DNA from 3 places in the Rhizobium sp. ZW T2_16 genome. Region 1 is predicted to be linked to each of the others. Evidence: riboswitches for the same ligand, from Rfam matches in the RefSeq annotation. Region 1 holds a riboswitch; each other region holds the start of a gene.
The links. Region 1 has a riboswitch for thiamine pyrophosphate ahead of thiC (phosphomethylpyrimidine synthase ThiC). Riboswitches for the same ligand answer to the same signal wherever they lie in the genome.
Positions count from the first base shown of each region.

Region 2: linked by a shared signal. The riboswitch ahead of thiM (hydroxyethylthiazole kinase) and the one ahead of thiC (phosphomethylpyrimidine synthase ThiC) in region 1 are both predicted to bind thiamine pyrophosphate.
Region 3: linked by a shared signal. The riboswitch ahead of ACI3K0_RS16005 (YkoF family thiamine/hydroxymethylpyrimidine-binding protein) and the one ahead of thiC (phosphomethylpyrimidine synthase ThiC) in region 1 are both predicted to bind thiamine pyrophosphate.

Region 1 covers NZ_JBJDRG010000005.1:82,718-87,945, forward strand. The annotation lists gene ACI3K0_RS15150 (DUF5060 domain-containing protein) at 1-442, shown strand, start outside; gene ACI3K0_RS15155 (ABC transporter ATP-binding protein) at 455-1,513, shown strand; TPP riboswitch at 1,612-1,723, shown strand; gene thiC (phosphomethylpyrimidine synthase ThiC) at 1,821-3,656, shown strand; gene thiO (glycine oxidase ThiO) at 3,656-4,642, shown strand; gene thiS (sulfur carrier protein ThiS) at 4,639-4,836, shown strand; gene ACI3K0_RS15175 (thiazole synthase) at 4,840-5,228, shown strand, end outside.
Region 2 covers NZ_JBJDRG010000016.1:64,193-69,420, forward strand. The annotation lists gene thiD (bifunctional hydroxymethylpyrimidine kinase/phosphomethylpyrimidine kinase) at 1-245, opposite strand, end outside; gene thiE (thiamine phosphate synthase) at 245-880, opposite strand; gene thiM (hydroxyethylthiazole kinase) at 877-1,692, opposite strand; TPP riboswitch at 1,742-1,838, opposite strand; gene ACI3K0_RS24595 (methyl-accepting chemotaxis protein) at 1,982-4,549, opposite strand; gene ACI3K0_RS24600 (DMT family transporter) at 4,757-5,228, shown strand, end outside.
Region 3 covers NZ_JBJDRG010000005.1:270,812-276,039, reverse strand. The annotation lists gene ACI3K0_RS16020 (TonB-dependent siderophore receptor) at 1-942, opposite strand, end outside; gene ACI3K0_RS16015 (hypothetical protein) at 965-1,246, opposite strand; gene ACI3K0_RS16010 (TetR/AcrR family transcriptional regulator) at 1,427-2,089, opposite strand; TPP riboswitch at 2,206-2,318, shown strand; gene ACI3K0_RS16005 (YkoF family thiamine/hydroxymethylpyrimidine-binding protein) at 2,309-2,917, shown strand; gene ACI3K0_RS16000 (ABC transporter permease) at 2,937-3,743, shown strand; gene ACI3K0_RS15995 (ABC transporter ATP-binding protein) at 3,740-4,519, shown strand; gene ACI3K0_RS15990 (ABC transporter substrate-binding protein) at 4,516-5,228, shown strand, end outside.

The DNA of each region.
Region 1 (5,228 bases):
ATTCCTCGATGCCAATGACGAACTCTGGTGGGCAAAGGGCGGCGTGCTTCATGGCGAGGCATCGGCGCGTATCGACTTCCTCCGCAAGATCTTCGAGGAGGATGCCGTCAATGGCCTGACCCCCATGCTGGAACGGGGCACGACCTACAAGCGGGTATCCGCGGCTCAGGATGGCGACGTCCGTTACATCTATTTCGGCGAGCATCAGCCGGTCGAATGGGCGCTCGGCCTGCCGGAAGAAGATGGCGACTGGGAAATCGATCTCATCGATGTCTGGAACATGAGCATCACGCCGCTGGAGAAGGGGCCGCTGCCGAAGGTTCACCCGCAGCGCATTACCGGTGGTTCTCATATCACCAACCAGTTTGCCGCCGCGTTCGGGCTGACGCTGCCGGGCCGGCCATATCTTGCTGTGCGCATACGCCCACGCAAGACGCATTAGAGAGGTATCATCATGGCGACGGTTCAAGTCTCCGATCTGCGCAAGAGCTTTGGTGCGCTCGAAGTGGTCAAGGGTGTTACGATCGACATCCGGGATGGGGAATTCCTCATCCTGGTTGGCCCGTCAGGCTGCGGCAAGTCGACCCTTCTCAGAATGATCGCCGGCCTCGAGGACATATCCGCAGGGCGTATCGATATCGGCGGGCGTGTGGTCAACACGCTGTCGCCGAAGGAACGGAACATCGCCATGGTGTTCCAGAACTACGCGCTCTATCCGCAGATGACGGTCGCCCAGAACATGGGCTTCTCGCTGGAAATCTCCGGCATGAAAAAGGCCGAGATCGACAAGAAGGTTGCGGAAGCATCCGAAATTCTCGGACTGACCCCGCTCCTGCAGCGCAAGCCGTCGCAATTGTCCGGCGGCCAGCGCCAGCGCGTCGCCATGGGCCGCGCGATCGTTCGCGATCCCGACGTCTTCCTGTTCGACGAACCGCTTTCCAACCTCGATGCCAAGCTGCGTGTGCAGATGCGCGCCGAGATCAAGGCGCTTCACCAGAGACTGGCGTCGACCATCGTCTATGTCACCCACGACCAGGTCGAGGCGATGACCATGGCCGATCGAATCGTCGTCATGCGCGGCGGCTGCGTCGAACAGATCGGCACCCCGCTGGAGCTGTACGACCGTCCGGATAACATGTTCGTGGCCGGCTTCCTCGGATCGCCTTCAATGAATTTTCTGCGCGGCAAGATCGAGGGCCAGTCCCTTCTTATTCCGGGCGGAGAGCGACTGGCGCTGCCATCGCTGCCGAAGGGTGGAAGCAGTGGTGACGTCGTGGTTGGCATCCGTCCGCAAGGCTTTGCCGTAGGCACGCAGGATGGCGCCAAGGCGACGATCAAGGTGGTTGAGCCGACCGGCGCAGACACGCATGTTCTGGCCGATGTCGGCGGCACGGAAGTCACCTGTGTCGTCAACGACCGGGTGGATTTTGCGCCCGGTGAGGAGATCCGTCTGTCGATCAGTTCCGCCAAAGTCCACTTCTTCGATCCCGCGAGTGAAGTGCGGCTCGATTGAGGTAAAGCCGACTGCGAGCCCGCGAGATTGAGCCCTCCGATTTCCCGCGGTGCTTGCATCACCTACTTGACCCGCTAGCTCGCCTGTCATAGCCTCATCGCATTCACCAGGGGTGTCCCGTCAAGGGGCTGAGATTCTGCTATCGCGCGCAGTGACCCGTTGAACCTGATCCAGTTCATACTGGCGTAGGGACGGTGCAAAACGCTGCGATAATTCTCAAATCCGTAAACCGGATTCCGTGATCGGCGTTCTTCCATCTTTCCGGCTCTAGGACTGGGTCTCCAACCTTGAAACTTGGAGCCTCACGATGAATATTGCCGCCAAAAATCAAAGCCCGACCGTTACCTCGGGCGCATTTCCGGCTTCCACCAAGATCCATGTTGCGGGCAGGGAATATCCCGATCTCCGCGTGCCGATGCGCGAGATCGCGCTTCACCCGACATCCGGCGAGCCGCCAGTCCTAGTCTATGACAGTTCCGGCCCCTATACCGATCCTGCCCATATCGTCGCGATCGACCAAGGCCTTCCGCGCCTGCGCGAAAACTGGGTTCTTTCTCGCGGCGATGTCGCCCGATACGAGGGGCGGCACGTCAAGCCGGAGGATAACGGTTTTGCCACCGGCGAGCGGCTGACGCCCGAGTTCCCCATCCGCAACATGCCGCTCAAGGCGAATGCAGGCCGGGCCGTCACCCAGCTCGCCTATGCCCGCGCAGGCATCATCACGCCCGAAATGGAATTCATCGCCATCCGCGAAAACATCGGCCGGCAGGCTGCGAAGGAAGCCCTGACGCGGGATGGCGAAAGTTTCGGTGCGCATATCCCGGATTACATCACGCCGGAATTCGTACGCCACGAAGTTGCGGAAGGCCGCGCCGTCATTCCGGCAAATATCAACCACCCCGAAAGCGAACCGATGATCATCGGCCGCAATTTTCTGGTGAAGATCAACGCCAATATCGGCAATTCCGCCGTCACCTCGTCGATGGCGGAAGAGGTGGAAAAGATGGTCTGGGCGATCCGCTGGGGCGCCGATACGGTCATGGATCTTTCGACCGGCCGCAACATTCACAATATCCGCGAATGGATCATCCGCAATTCACCGGTGCCGATCGGCACGGTGCCGCTCTATCAGGCGCTGGAAAAGGTCAACGGCATTGCCGAGGATCTCACCTGGGAGGTCTATCGCGATACGCTGATCGAGCAGGCCGAGCAGGGCGTCGATTATTTCACCATCCATGCCGGCGTGCGGCTTTCCTATATCCACCTCACCGTCAATCGCGTCACCGGCATCGTTTCGCGGGGCGGGTCGATCATGGCCAAGTGGTGTCTGCATCATCACCGCGAGAGTTTTCTCTACGAGCATTTCGACGAGATCTGCGACATCGCCCGCGCCTATGACGTGACCTTTTCGCTGGGCGACGGCCTGCGTCCCGGCTCGATTGCCGATGCCAATGATGCCGCGCAGTTCGCCGAACTGGAGACACTCGGAGAACTAACGAAAATCGCCTGGGAAAAGGATTGCCAGGTGATGATCGAAGGCCCCGGCCATGTGCCGATGCACAAGATCAAGGAGAACATGGACAAGCAGCTGAAGACCTGCGGCGAGGCGCCGTTCTATACTCTCGGTCCGCTTACCACCGATATCGCGCCCGGCTACGATCACATCACCTCCGCCATCGGGGCTGCGATGATCGGTTGGTTCGGCACCGCCATGCTCTGCTACGTCACGCCGAAGGAACATCTGGGCCTGCCGGATCGCGATGACGTCAAGACCGGTGTGATCACCTACAAGATAGCAGCCCATGCCGCCGATCTGGCAAAAGGCCATCCGGGGGCGCAGCTGCGCGACGATGCCCTGTCGCGCGCCCGTTTCGAGTTCCGCTGGGAGGACCAGTTCAATCTGTCGCTCGACCCGGATACGGCGCGGAATTTCCACGACGAGACGCTTCCCAAGGACGCACACAAGGTGGCGCATTTCTGCTCCATGTGCGGGCCGAAATTCTGCTCGATGCGGATCTCACACGATATCCGCGCCGAGGCGCAGAAGGAGGGGCTTGAGGCGATGGCGGCGAAATATCGCGATGGTGGTGATCTCTACATGCCGGTGGAAAACCCATTGGCAAATGCCGGGAGTGAGGCCTGATGTCTCTGTTTCTCGTCAAAGGGGCCGGCGTTGCCGGCCTCACGGTGGCTTATGAACTTCTCAGGCGCGGCGAAGATGTCGATATCGTCGATTATCAGGATACGATCGGGCAGGGCGCATCGCATTTCGCCGGCGGCATGCTGGCGCCCTATTGCGAGCGTGAGGCGGCGGAAGAGATCGTGCTGACACTCGGGCTCGATGCCGCCGATTGGTGGGACAGGGCGGTGCCGGGTGCGGTCATTCGCAACGGCACGCTGGTCGTGGCGCAGCCGCGTGACTTGGCCGATCTCACTCGGTTTGCTTCGCGCACACGCGGTCATGTCTGGCTTGGCAGAGACGAAATCGCCGATCTGGAACCGTCGCTTGTCGGCCGGTTCGACAAGGCGCTGTTCTTCGAAGGTGAGGCGCATCTCGATCCGCGCCGGGCATTGGCAGGGCTGGCAAAGGCGATCCGCAACCATGGCGGACAGTTTCACCTCGGCTGGGGACCGCCGCCCAGGAAAAACTATACCGCCGTTCTCGATTGCACCGGCCCGGCAGCCATTCCCCATATTCCGGGCCTACGCGGCGTGCGAGGCGAAATGCTTTATCTGGAGACCCCCGATGTGGCTCTATCGCGTCCGGTCCGGATGCTGCACCCGCGCCATCCGATCTATGTCGTGCCACGCGACGATCACCGCTTCATGGTCGGTGCAACGATGATCGAGACGGAGGATGACGGGCCGATTTCGGCGCGCTCGCTGATGGAATTGCTGAACGCGGCCTATGCGCTGAATCCTGCCTTCGGCGAGGCGCGGGTGGTGGAAACCGGTGTCGGCATCCGTCCTGCCTTTGATGACAACGTTCCGCGGGTGGTGGAAATGGAAGGCGGATTGGCGATTGCCGGCATGCACCGCCACGGCTTTCTGCTGGCGCCGGCCATGGCGAAAAAGGCTGCTGGCCTGCTTTCCAACGGCTATGCCATTCAGAAGGAACTGACCCTATGAACCTCATCGTCAATGGTGAAACTCAGTCCGTGGAGACGCGCACGCTTGCGGAGCTTCTGGCCGCGCTCGAATACGAGGGCGAATGGCTGGCTACCGCCATCAACGGCGATCTCGTCCATCGCGAGGATCGGGCGGATGCGCGTCTCCAGGAGGGAGACCGGATCGAAATCCTGTCGCCCATGCAGGGAGGATGAACCATGCTGAAACTATATGATGCGGAATTGTCATCGCGCCTGCTGCTCGGCACCGCGCGTTATCCGTCACCGGCCATTCTTTCCGACGCGGTCAAGCGTTCCGGTGCAGGCATCGTCACCGTCTCGCTGCGCCGCGAGACATCCGGCGGCAAGACGGGCGGCGCGTTTTTCGAGCTGATCCGCCAACTGGGTGTTCGCATCCTGCCCAACACCGCCGGATGCCACAGCGCATCGGAGGCGGTGCTGACGGCAAAAATGGCGCGGGAAGTGTTCGGCACCAATTGGATCAAGCTCGAAGTCATCGGCCATCACGACAGTCTGCAGCCGGATGTCTTCGAACTGGTCGAGGCTGCGCGCATCCTCACCGACGAAGGATTTGAGGTTTTTCCCTA
Region 2 (5,228 bases), on a different contig from region 1:
TTGGCGATCATGCCAATCTTTACCGCATCGACCGTTATGTCGGCAAAAATCGCCTCGATCTGGGCACGAACGAACTCCGGAGGCAACGCGTGAATGGCGGTCACGCCCTGCGTATTCTGGGCCGTCAACGCCGTCAGCACTGCCATGCCATAAGTGCCGCGGGCGGAAAATGCCTTGAGGTCCGCCTGTATGCCGGCGCCGCCGGATGGATCGGAGCCGGCAATCGACAAGACATTGCGAATCATCATTTCTTCACCTCCGCAATTTTATCGGCGATCAATCTTGTGGCAGCTTGGGGATCGGGCGATCCGCATATGGCGGATACGACCGCGAGACCCGTTGCCCCTGCGCGAAAGATTTCTTCGACATCTTGAATCTTGACGCCGCCGATCGCGACTGCGGGTATCGGGGATGCCGCCACGATCCGCGCAAGGCCTTTAAAACCGATCGGCTGCTTGTGATCCGGCTTCGTGCCGGTCGCGAAGACCGGACCGACGCCGACATAATCAACCACCGCCGGATCAACCCGTCGCGCCAGATCTTCCGTCTCTACGGAGAGACCAAGGATTAGCCTATCGCCAACACGCTTTCGAACCTCCGTCGCATTCATGTCTTCCTGCCCGACATGAATACCATCTGCACCGATCGCGAGCGCGGCCTCCACATCATCGTTGACAATCAGCGACACGCCGGCCCCTGAAAGGGCAGCTTTCAGCTGCAGGCCCGTCGCGATCATCTCTGCGGTCGTTGCCTGCTTGTCGCGCAACTGCACCATCGTTGCCCCGCCCAGCACGGCAAGTCGCGCCGTCTCGACCATGCCGATCACGCGACAAAGATCCGGGTCCAGCACCAGATAAAGGGAAAGGTCGAACTGCTTCATGCCGGTATCACCCGCGCTACGGCATCAACGGCATCCGGCGTCACTTCCGCAAGCAGATCGAGGAAACGCACGGCAAAGGACCCCGGCGCATGAGCGTCCCGTCCCGCCAGTTCGCCAGCTGCAGCAAACAAGGCAAGCGCCGCAAGCGTTGCCTCAAACGGCTTGTCCGGCACGGTTGCTGCAAAACCGCCGATGACACAGGTCAACGAGCAACCGAGCGCCGTCACTTTCGGCATCAGCGCAGATCCACCGAGAACATGAACGGCACGATGACCGTCGGTGACGAAATCCCGTTCCCCGGTCACGGCGACGACACAGCCATGACGAATGGCAAGAGCGCGGGCAGCAGCCTGCGCAGAAGCCACGCTGTCACCCGAATCCACCCCCTGCCCCGATGCATGCTCGCCGGCAAGCGTAATGATTTCGGAAGCGTTGCCGCGGATTACCGTCGGCCTGTGCTCCAGAAGCGCTGAAACGGCGGCACGCCGATAGGCGGTCGCGAAATGCGCGACCGGATCGAGTACCCAGGGTTTTCCCGCTTCGCTTGCAGCCTCGGCGGCCTGCTTCATGCCGTCGAAAAAGTCCGGCGAGATGGTCCCTATATTGACGGTCAGTGCCGCCGCTATGCCCGCGAATTCCGCCGCCTCTTCCGGGCTGTGCACCATTGCAGGAGATGCGCCCGCAGCCAGCATCACGTTGGCGGCAATGTTCATCGCGACGAAATTGGTGATGTTCTGCACCAATGGATTTTTCTGCCGCATCGCTGCCAGCAATGCGCCGGGTTTCAATGATTGAGCGGAATCGTCTGCCATCTGCGCCTCCTTTTGAGGCGGAGGTCGACGTGGGGATACGACGTCAAGAACGAAGACCCGAACGACTCCCTCCGCCAGCATGATCTGGTTCAGGTTCAAAGGGTACTTCTCAGCCCGGCTTTCGCCGGACGCCCCTGTCATGATCAACAACTACCGGATGATGATCCGCGATTCCAGCCTTTTTACGCAAATGCGGCGAGATGCGGGCTTAGCCTTAGCCTCGAAAGCCGCCGTCGTGTCTGGCGGCGGCTTTTGAAGTTTCACGAGATTCTGGGCATCTGCCTTCACGTCATGCGGCGCTGCTACGGTGCAAACGCGGCTGAGGCTCCTGGTAATAGGTCCCGCTGCTGTCGCTGGTCCTGAAGCGGCCGATCTTCTGGGTCAGATCCTCCACCCGGTGACGCAGGCCACGTATTTCGGCATTGTTCTCCTCGACCATGGCGGCATTCTGCTGGGTTATCAGTTCGACGTCGTTGACAGCCTGCGTGACCTGCGTGATGCCAGTCGACTGCTCTGCGGCAGCCGAGGAAATCTGTGCCACCAGTTTTCGAACATCGGTGACGTGAGCAATGATCCTGGAGAGTGCTTCGCCGGTTTCCTCGACGAGCTGCACGCCGCTTTCGACCTGCGTTGCACTTGCCGAAATCAACTGCTTGATCTCGCGAGCCGCACCCGCGCAGCGCTGGGCCAGTTCGCGGACCTCCTGGGCGACAACAGCAAAACCGCGGCCTGCTTCACCAGCGCGAGCAGCCTCGACGCCGGCATTCAGCGCCAGGAGGTTCGTCTGAAAGGCGATCTCGTCAATGACGCCGATGATCTGGCTGATCTTGTCGGAGGAGCGGCTGATCTCGCCCATGGCATTGACTGCGCGTGCCACGACCTCGCCTGAGCGGACGGCGAACTCTTCGGTCTCGTTGACCGATTGAGACGTCTGACGGGCATTGGTAGCGGTGCTACGCACAACATCGCTCAAGTGGCGCAAAGCCCGAGAGCTTTCCTCCAGCGCGGCCGCCTGCTGTTCCGTGCGTTTCGCCAGATCGTCGGCGGAGGCGGAAAGATTGGCCGTACCGCCATTGATCTCCTGCGCCGCAAAACCGACTTCGGACAAAGTCGCACGGAGAGCATCGACAGCCTGATTATAGGTTCTGGCCATCATGACGAAATCTGCCGGGAGATTTTCGTCCATCCCCGTTGCCAGATCGCCCTCGGCCAGATTGCCGAGCACGCCCGAGAGCGCGGTCAACGCATGCTGCTGATCGGCCGCGATGCGGGCACGTTCGCCGGCACGCTGTTCTGCTTCCGCCGAGGAGAGCTCCCGGGCGGCGGCGGCTTCCTGCTCCAGCCGAACATTTTCTCTCGCAGCGTCGCGGAATACCGTAACGGAACGAACCATGTCACCGATCTCATCGCCACGCTCGCGGCCTTCGATCGAAACTTCGAGGTCGCCGTCGGCAAGACGCTTCATCACTTCGGTCACCCGGCGCAGAGGGCCGCGCAATGTCTCGACCAGCATCAGGCCGCCAGCGATCGCCAATATCGTACCGACCACCATGGCGACGACCGAAAGGTTTGCCGACCGTTCGCTATCTTCCTTGCCGACTTCCTGAGCCTGGGCAACGAAATTCTTCAGCCCGGCCATTGCGCCGGTCAGAGTGGCCGTGGCTTCCGCCCTCTTCTTCTGCCAGTCGGAAGCGATCACGATCAGCTTTGTCGATCCGGCGTCGAGCGATGCGAGAAGCGGCTCCAGCTTCACAGCAAAGCCAGCCATGGTGAAGTTGGTCTTGGCAAGTTCAGAAACACGCGCCGAGACGGTACGCAAACCCGCCGTCGATTCAAGAAGCGGCTTCTGCGAAGCCTCGCTCATCGTACCGCTCATCCGCTCGACAAGCAGTTTGAGCTCATCGATCCTGCGCAGCGAATCCTCTGTCTGGGCAAGCAGCTCACGCTGGACGGCCACATCACCTTCAAGACCGACAAACCGTTCAGCCGCCGTTACGGCCCGGCTGTTGGACAGATTATCCAAATCTCGCTGTATCGGCATGAGTGCACTTGTTCCGACACGCACCGCCTGCGCCTTGTCGGCGATCGGGGCGTCGCCGGCAATGGTCGCTTTCAAGCTGGCGGCGGCCTGTCGCGCCGGATCGAAAGCCTTGCCCGCCTTTTCCGATACGAGAGTGCTGATCTTTGCGAATTCCTCTTCCAATGGGCCGAGGTAGAGCTTGGCCGTATTGATGGCCGCATCGTCGCTTTCGGCACGACGCATTGCTTCACGCAAGTCCGAGACCCTGCCCGAAATGGCGTTATAGGCATAGGCTTCCAGCAACATGCCCTTGGCAAATTTCTCCTTGCCGGCGCTCTGCTTGCGCAGGCTGCCCACCTGCGCTTCCACTTCCGTGCCGAGCGTATCGATTTCCGTCACGGCGCTGGCCATCTGCGCATCCGTTTCGTCCCGCAGCAGCTTGACGGCCCACAGCGCATCGACATGACTGCGCATTGCCGAGGCGAGCCCCATAACCGGTGCAACCCGTGACCGATCCCCTTCGCTTGTCAGAAGTCCCTCAAGCACACCGACGCCCTGTTCCTGGGCATCGATATCGGCTCTTAGTGCCGAAAGCGTCTTTTCATTCGGCGTAGCGGAATATTCCTGCAAGCTCGACTGAAGGCGCTCGAAATCGCCGATGTTCTCAATCGTGGCGCGGGTCACGGTCATATGGCCATTCAGAGTATTGGCCGTGTAATATCCGGCAAGGCCCACGCCCGCGATCAGCAGAACGAGAGGAACAACGAACAGAAGAACCTTGGTTACAATTTTCCGGCTTTGCAAAAGTCGATCGATAAACAATTTTTTCCCCGTCATTAGCTGCGCTGAAGGCACGATTGCATGTGTGCACAACGGAGCGATTCCAGCCTCATGCGGGAACATCTGCACACGATGGCCACTTTCGGTTGAGCAACCGTTAATGGCAGCCGGCGACATTTGCGCGCGGAAAAATCAGATGGAAATCTGCTGGCAGCAAACTTGCCGATCACGTAAAGACGGGACGCAAAGGGTGGAGGAATCGGGATGGCATTGTCGGATAACACGCGCGGTGCGCTGCTCATGGCGACCGCGATGGCGGTGTTTTCCTGCAATGACGCGATGGTCAAGGCATTGACGCACGACCTCAGCATTCCGCAGATCATGGCAGTACGTGGGGTTCTGACAACCATACTCGTATTTGCGGTCTCCATTCTCCTGCGCGCCAAATTCTCGCTACGCGCCTTCACCCATCCGCTGGTGCTTTTGCGCACCGCCTGCGAACTCGGCGGAACTTTGTCCTTCTTTAACGCGCTTGCCAGGATCGATTTCGCTTCGGCTTCCTCGATCATGCAGTCGCTGCCGCTTGCGGTTACGCTCGGGGCTGCGCTTCTGTTTCACGAACCGGTCGGCTGGCGGCGCTGGAGCGCCATCATCGTCGGCTTCCTGGGTGTGCTGCTGATCATCCAGCCGGGACCTGAAGGCTTTTCCAGCGACGCGCTGTTCCCGCTTGCAGCGG
Region 3 (5,228 bases), 190 kb from region 1:
CCCAGAATAGACCGGATCAAATGGATCGATCGCCGGCAGTACGCCATCAAGACGACGCTCCCGAAGCTTGTCATGCTCATAACTTACACCGAGGAGAGTGCGGCTATCAAAAAGACCGAAGCTCGCGTCATATTGGAGCTGGTTATCTATATCGAAGCGCTTGGCTTCTCCATAAACACCGAGCGCGCCGCGATCTGCCGCAGGATCGGCTGAGGTCGCGTAAACGCCTTCATAAGTCAGATCGAGATTGGTGTAGCGGGCATTCTGCCGGAACTCCAAACCATTTCCGAGATTCTGGCGAAAGTCATAACCGATGTTTCGCTCAATCGTGTCCATATTGTCGAAATCCGGTTCACCCAGATAGGTTTCCGAATCGATTTCGTCTCTCAGGCTATAGGGAACGCTGTGAGATGTGCTGCCATTCCGCTTGTTGTAGCTGGTCAGCAGCGTGAAGTCCGTATCAGCAGAAGGACTGAAGGTCAGCGCCGGGGCAATATAAACTCTGTCATCCTGGCTGTAATCAATACCCTGCTTCGCGTCCTGCCACTTGGCGGTCTGACGATAGGACCAGACTCCATCCGGGTCGATCGGACCACCGAAATCTGTACCCGTTTCGATGTGATCCTCGCCGAAGGTCGTGTAGACCTCACCAAACTTGTAGTCTTGCGGCCGCTTGCTGATGGCGTTGACGATGCCGCCGGGCTGCGAGATGCCAAAGAGCGTCGAGTTTGCGCCCTTCAAAACCTCCATCCGCTGCATCCCATACGGCTCCATGCGACTGCCCGTAAAATTGATACTACGTACCGGCAATCCATCGAGGAATGTGCTCTGCCCAGTCGAATAGAACCCGCGGATCAGATAGTGATCATATCGGTTGTCTGATCCATAGACGTCGGTCAGCACGCCCGGCGTATAGGAAAGCGCTTCATCGAGCGTCTTCACGCCACGCTCCTCAAGTTCCTTCTCAGTGACGACCGAAACGGCTGCCGCTGAATCGAGGATCGGCGTGTCGGTCTTCGAACTCGTGCGCGAGCTTTTTTGCAACGATCGTCGAATCGGGCCCGACCGGCGAACCATCGCCCTGCAGGATAATCGGCTTCAACATCGTGCCGGCATCGGTCTCTTCGGCATTCTGAGCAAGAGCTTGCAGCGGCAGAACAATGGCGCAGCTGGACAAAAGCACGAGAAAACGACCGCGATTGCCGGTCTTTTTTGCGAAAGCATTGAAAACGGTAGAGCCAGACATAAAAGTGCTCCTTGAGCATACGCGAGCAAAATCAGAGGCTTCGCAGCATCAAACGCAAAGCCAAAAAATATGATTGATAAATCAGGAATTATCGGTCACCAGAAAGTGAGTCAATGCGCGAAGACTTACACCGGCAGCGTATCAACACTATCTGCGGCCGATATGCCACAGGCTGATCGATCATCTTTCGCCGGAAGACACGTCCGGCGTTTTCAGATAGCTGACGACCGCATCCGAAATCATCTGCTTGTGGCGCGCCATTAACCCCTCCTCGGAAAGATCGCGCCTGAAAATCGCGCCGAACGTGTAGCGATTGGAGACACGGAAGAAACAGAAGGCGCTGATCAGCATGTGAACATCGATTGCATCCGTGCGGCGCAGGAAAACACCATCTCGCCCGCCCCTGTCGATGATTTTTTCCAACATCTCGATGATTGATATGTTCAGATCGAGAAGCGTTTCCGACCTGCGCATATGAGCGGCGCAATTGATGTTCTCGCTGCTGACGAGGCGGATGAAATCGGGATGCGCTTCGTCATAGTCAAACGTTTCGGAAATGAGCACGCGCAATGCATCTTCGGCTGAAAGATCATCAAGCTGAAGATCCGCCTCCAGCGTTCTGATCTGTCTGTAGGAACGTTCCAACACAGCGAGGTAGAGATCTTCCTTGCCGCCGAAGTAATAATAGATCATCCGCTTGGACGTGCGCGTCTTCTCGGCGATCGCATCGATGCGGCCACCGGCCAAACCATGTGTCGCGAACTCTTCGGTCGCAGCATCGAGAATGTCCGCCTTCGTTCGTTCGGGATCGTTTTTTCGGCGCTGTTGCGGTCTGGCAGACATGGAAACGTAACTCCGGAGCTCCACCGGCCGGAGCGAATTCATACCCGTCTCGTACTCCGCTTGAAACGGTCATTCAACACTGCCCTCTTGCAAGTCCTGCATCATCTGATCTATCAGGGGCCGAACAGGGGTGCTCCGTATTGCCGGGGTTGAGATTCGGTCGTCATGACCGTGGACCCTTAAGCTGATCTGGATAATGCCAGCGGAGCGAGGTATAAGATGTTTTCCGGCGCGCAGATTTCCCTTTACCCGATGTCCGACGATTTCGTCGACGTCATCCTCGGTGCCTTGTCCGCGCTTGATCCCTATCGGGATCAGTTGAGGATCGAAACCGACGATATTTCGACGCTTCTTGTCGGTACGCCCGATATTGTCATGGCCGCGATGCGCGATCTCTTCGTTGCCGCCGCAAAATCCGGCAAGCATTGCGTCATGCATGCAACGCTGTCGCGCGGCTGCCCCGGCGAGCCGGACGATCCGATCTGCCATGTTCCCGAGATGACCGGGCCGCTCGCCCCGCTGGATGAGCGCAAGGCGCAGGCATTGACTGCCGTCTCCTCCATCCCGCTTGCCGGACAGCCGACTGCCGCGCAATTTTCTCTCTACACACTCGGCATCGGCCAGCACATGGACGAGATCTATGGCTGCATCGATTTCATCAAGTCGTCAGGCGTGTTCGACAAGTCGAAAAACTTCTGCACGAAACTGCGTGGCGATGCCGCTCCGGTTTTTGCAACCATGGGAGAGGCCTTCGTTCGTTTCGGGCCACCGCAGGGCCATGTGACGATTGATCTGACCGTTTCAGCCAACAGCCCGAGCGCCATCTAACGCCCTTACGGACAAGCCGATGTCGTCGAGCACTTCGCCCATGCGCGGACCTATGCTCCGCACCCATGCCTTCCGGGCCTTGCCGGCTCTCGTTGCCGCGAGCTGTATGCTGTTCGCATGGGAGATCTATTGCCGCTCCTCAGGCATTTCTGAGACGACGCTGCCCGCACCATCCCAGGTGCTTCTTCAGGCATGGCTCAATCGCGACGCCCTGTGGGCCAATACCGTGCCAACGCTGCGTGCCACCCTGCTGGGCTTCTCGCTATCGCTGGTTCTCGCGTTCCTACTATCAATGGCGATCGATTTCTCCACCCTAATGCGGCGGGCGCTTTTTCCGATCTTCATCGCCAGCCAGACTTTGCCGCTGGTGGCAATCGCACCGCTGGTCGTGCTGTGGTTCGGTTTCGGCCTTTTGCCGAAAATCCTGCTCGTGGCGCTCGTCACCTTCTTTCCGATGCTGGTCGCCTTGGCCGAAGGGTATGCCGCCACCGAAAACGAAGTCGAAGACCTGCTTGTCTCGATGGGCGCATCCCGCTGGAAGCGCTTCCTGCTTGCCCGCCTGCCCTCAGCGCTCCCCTATTTCTTCGCCGGATTGCGCATCTCGATTACCTATGCCGTCGTCGCGGCCATCTTCGCTGAATATGCGGGAGCGGCGAAAGGCCTCGGCATCTACATGCTCAATGCGAAGAACAATTTCCGGCCGGACCTCGTGCTCGCCGCCGTGCTGGTCAGTTCGCTGCTGACACTGCTTCTGTTCAGCGCCACTTGGGCCGTGCAGCGGCTGGCCGCACCGTGGATCGACAGTGGAGCGGGGCGACGCCCATGACCGAACCGCTGCTTTGCCTCGACAAGGTTTCGCTGAGCTACGGTGATATCGATGTGCTGCACGATATCTCGCTGGATGTCATGCCCGGCGAATTCGTCTCGATCCTCGGGCCTTCGGGGGCGGGAAAATCGACCATATTCAAGCTTCTCACCGGCGCGGCGAATGCCGACAGCGGCGAGATCCGCTTTGCCGGCAAGCCGCTTCTGCCGACAGATCGACCATTCGCCTTCATGCCACAACGCGATGCACTCATGCCCTGGCGGCGGATCATCGACAACACGATGCTTGGCCTCGAAGTTCAGGGAATGCCGCGAAAAGAGGCGCGAAAGCGTGTCGCGCCATTGTTTGAGGAATTCGGCCTCGGCGGCTTCGAGCAGCATTACCCGCAAGCGCTCTCCGGCGGCATGCGCCAGCGCGCGGCACTGCTGCGCACCGTCGTTCAGGAAAAGCCGGTCCTGCTGCTCGATGAGCCGTTCGGGGCGCTGGATGCGCTCACCCGCAACCAGATGCAGATCTGGCTCGAGGCTATGTGGCTCAGACATCGCTGGACGATCATCCTGATTACCCATGATGTACGGGAGGCCGTGATGCTTTCCGACAGGATCCACCTGCTGTCGCCGCGCCCTGCACGCGTTGAGCAGACGATCGCGGTTCCCCTGCCGCGTGCACGCTTCAGCCACTCCACGGCCCGTGCCGAGGCTGCAACCATCGAAACGTCGATACTCGATTTTCTTCTCTCTCCCCAGATCAATGATCAGGAAGGACACTTGCCATGAACCAATTACTGCTGAGCCGCCGCGCCACGCTCGCGGCACTCGCCACCCTCGCCCTGCCGGCGCTGCCTGCCCGGTCCCAGGCCGCGTCAAAGGTTACGGTCGCCCTCGACTGGACCCCGAACACCAATCACATCGGCCTTTTCATCGCCCGCGATAAAGGCTTCTACAAGGACGAGGGTATCAACGTCGAAATCCTCCCCTACACGGACACCTCGGCCGGAACGCTGGTTGCCAATCACGTGGCCGACTTCGGCATTCTCGGCTCGATCGCCCTTCTTACCCAACGCACGGCGGGTGCCGATCTCGTCGGCACCTATGCCATCGTGCAGACCGAAACGGGCCGCCTGGTGCTCAAGGGAGGCCGTTCCGACATCACCCGCCCGAAGGATCTCGATGGCAAGACCTATGGCGGTTTCGGCTCCGCCTGGGAAAATGCGCTGATATCCTCGATCATCCGCCATGACGGCGGCAAGGGGGAATTCGAGACGATCACTCTCGGCACGTCCGCCTATCAAGCCCTGGAAAACGGCGCCGTCGATTTCACGCTGGAAGTCTATACCTGGGAAGGCGTAAAGGCTGAACTCGAAGGCTTGAAGCAGGGCGCGTTCCGTTATGCCGATTATGGCGTGCCGGACGAGCACACGACCCTGATCGGCTCCAGCCGCAAATTCCTGGACGGCAACCCCAAGGAGGCTGCAGCCTTCCTTCA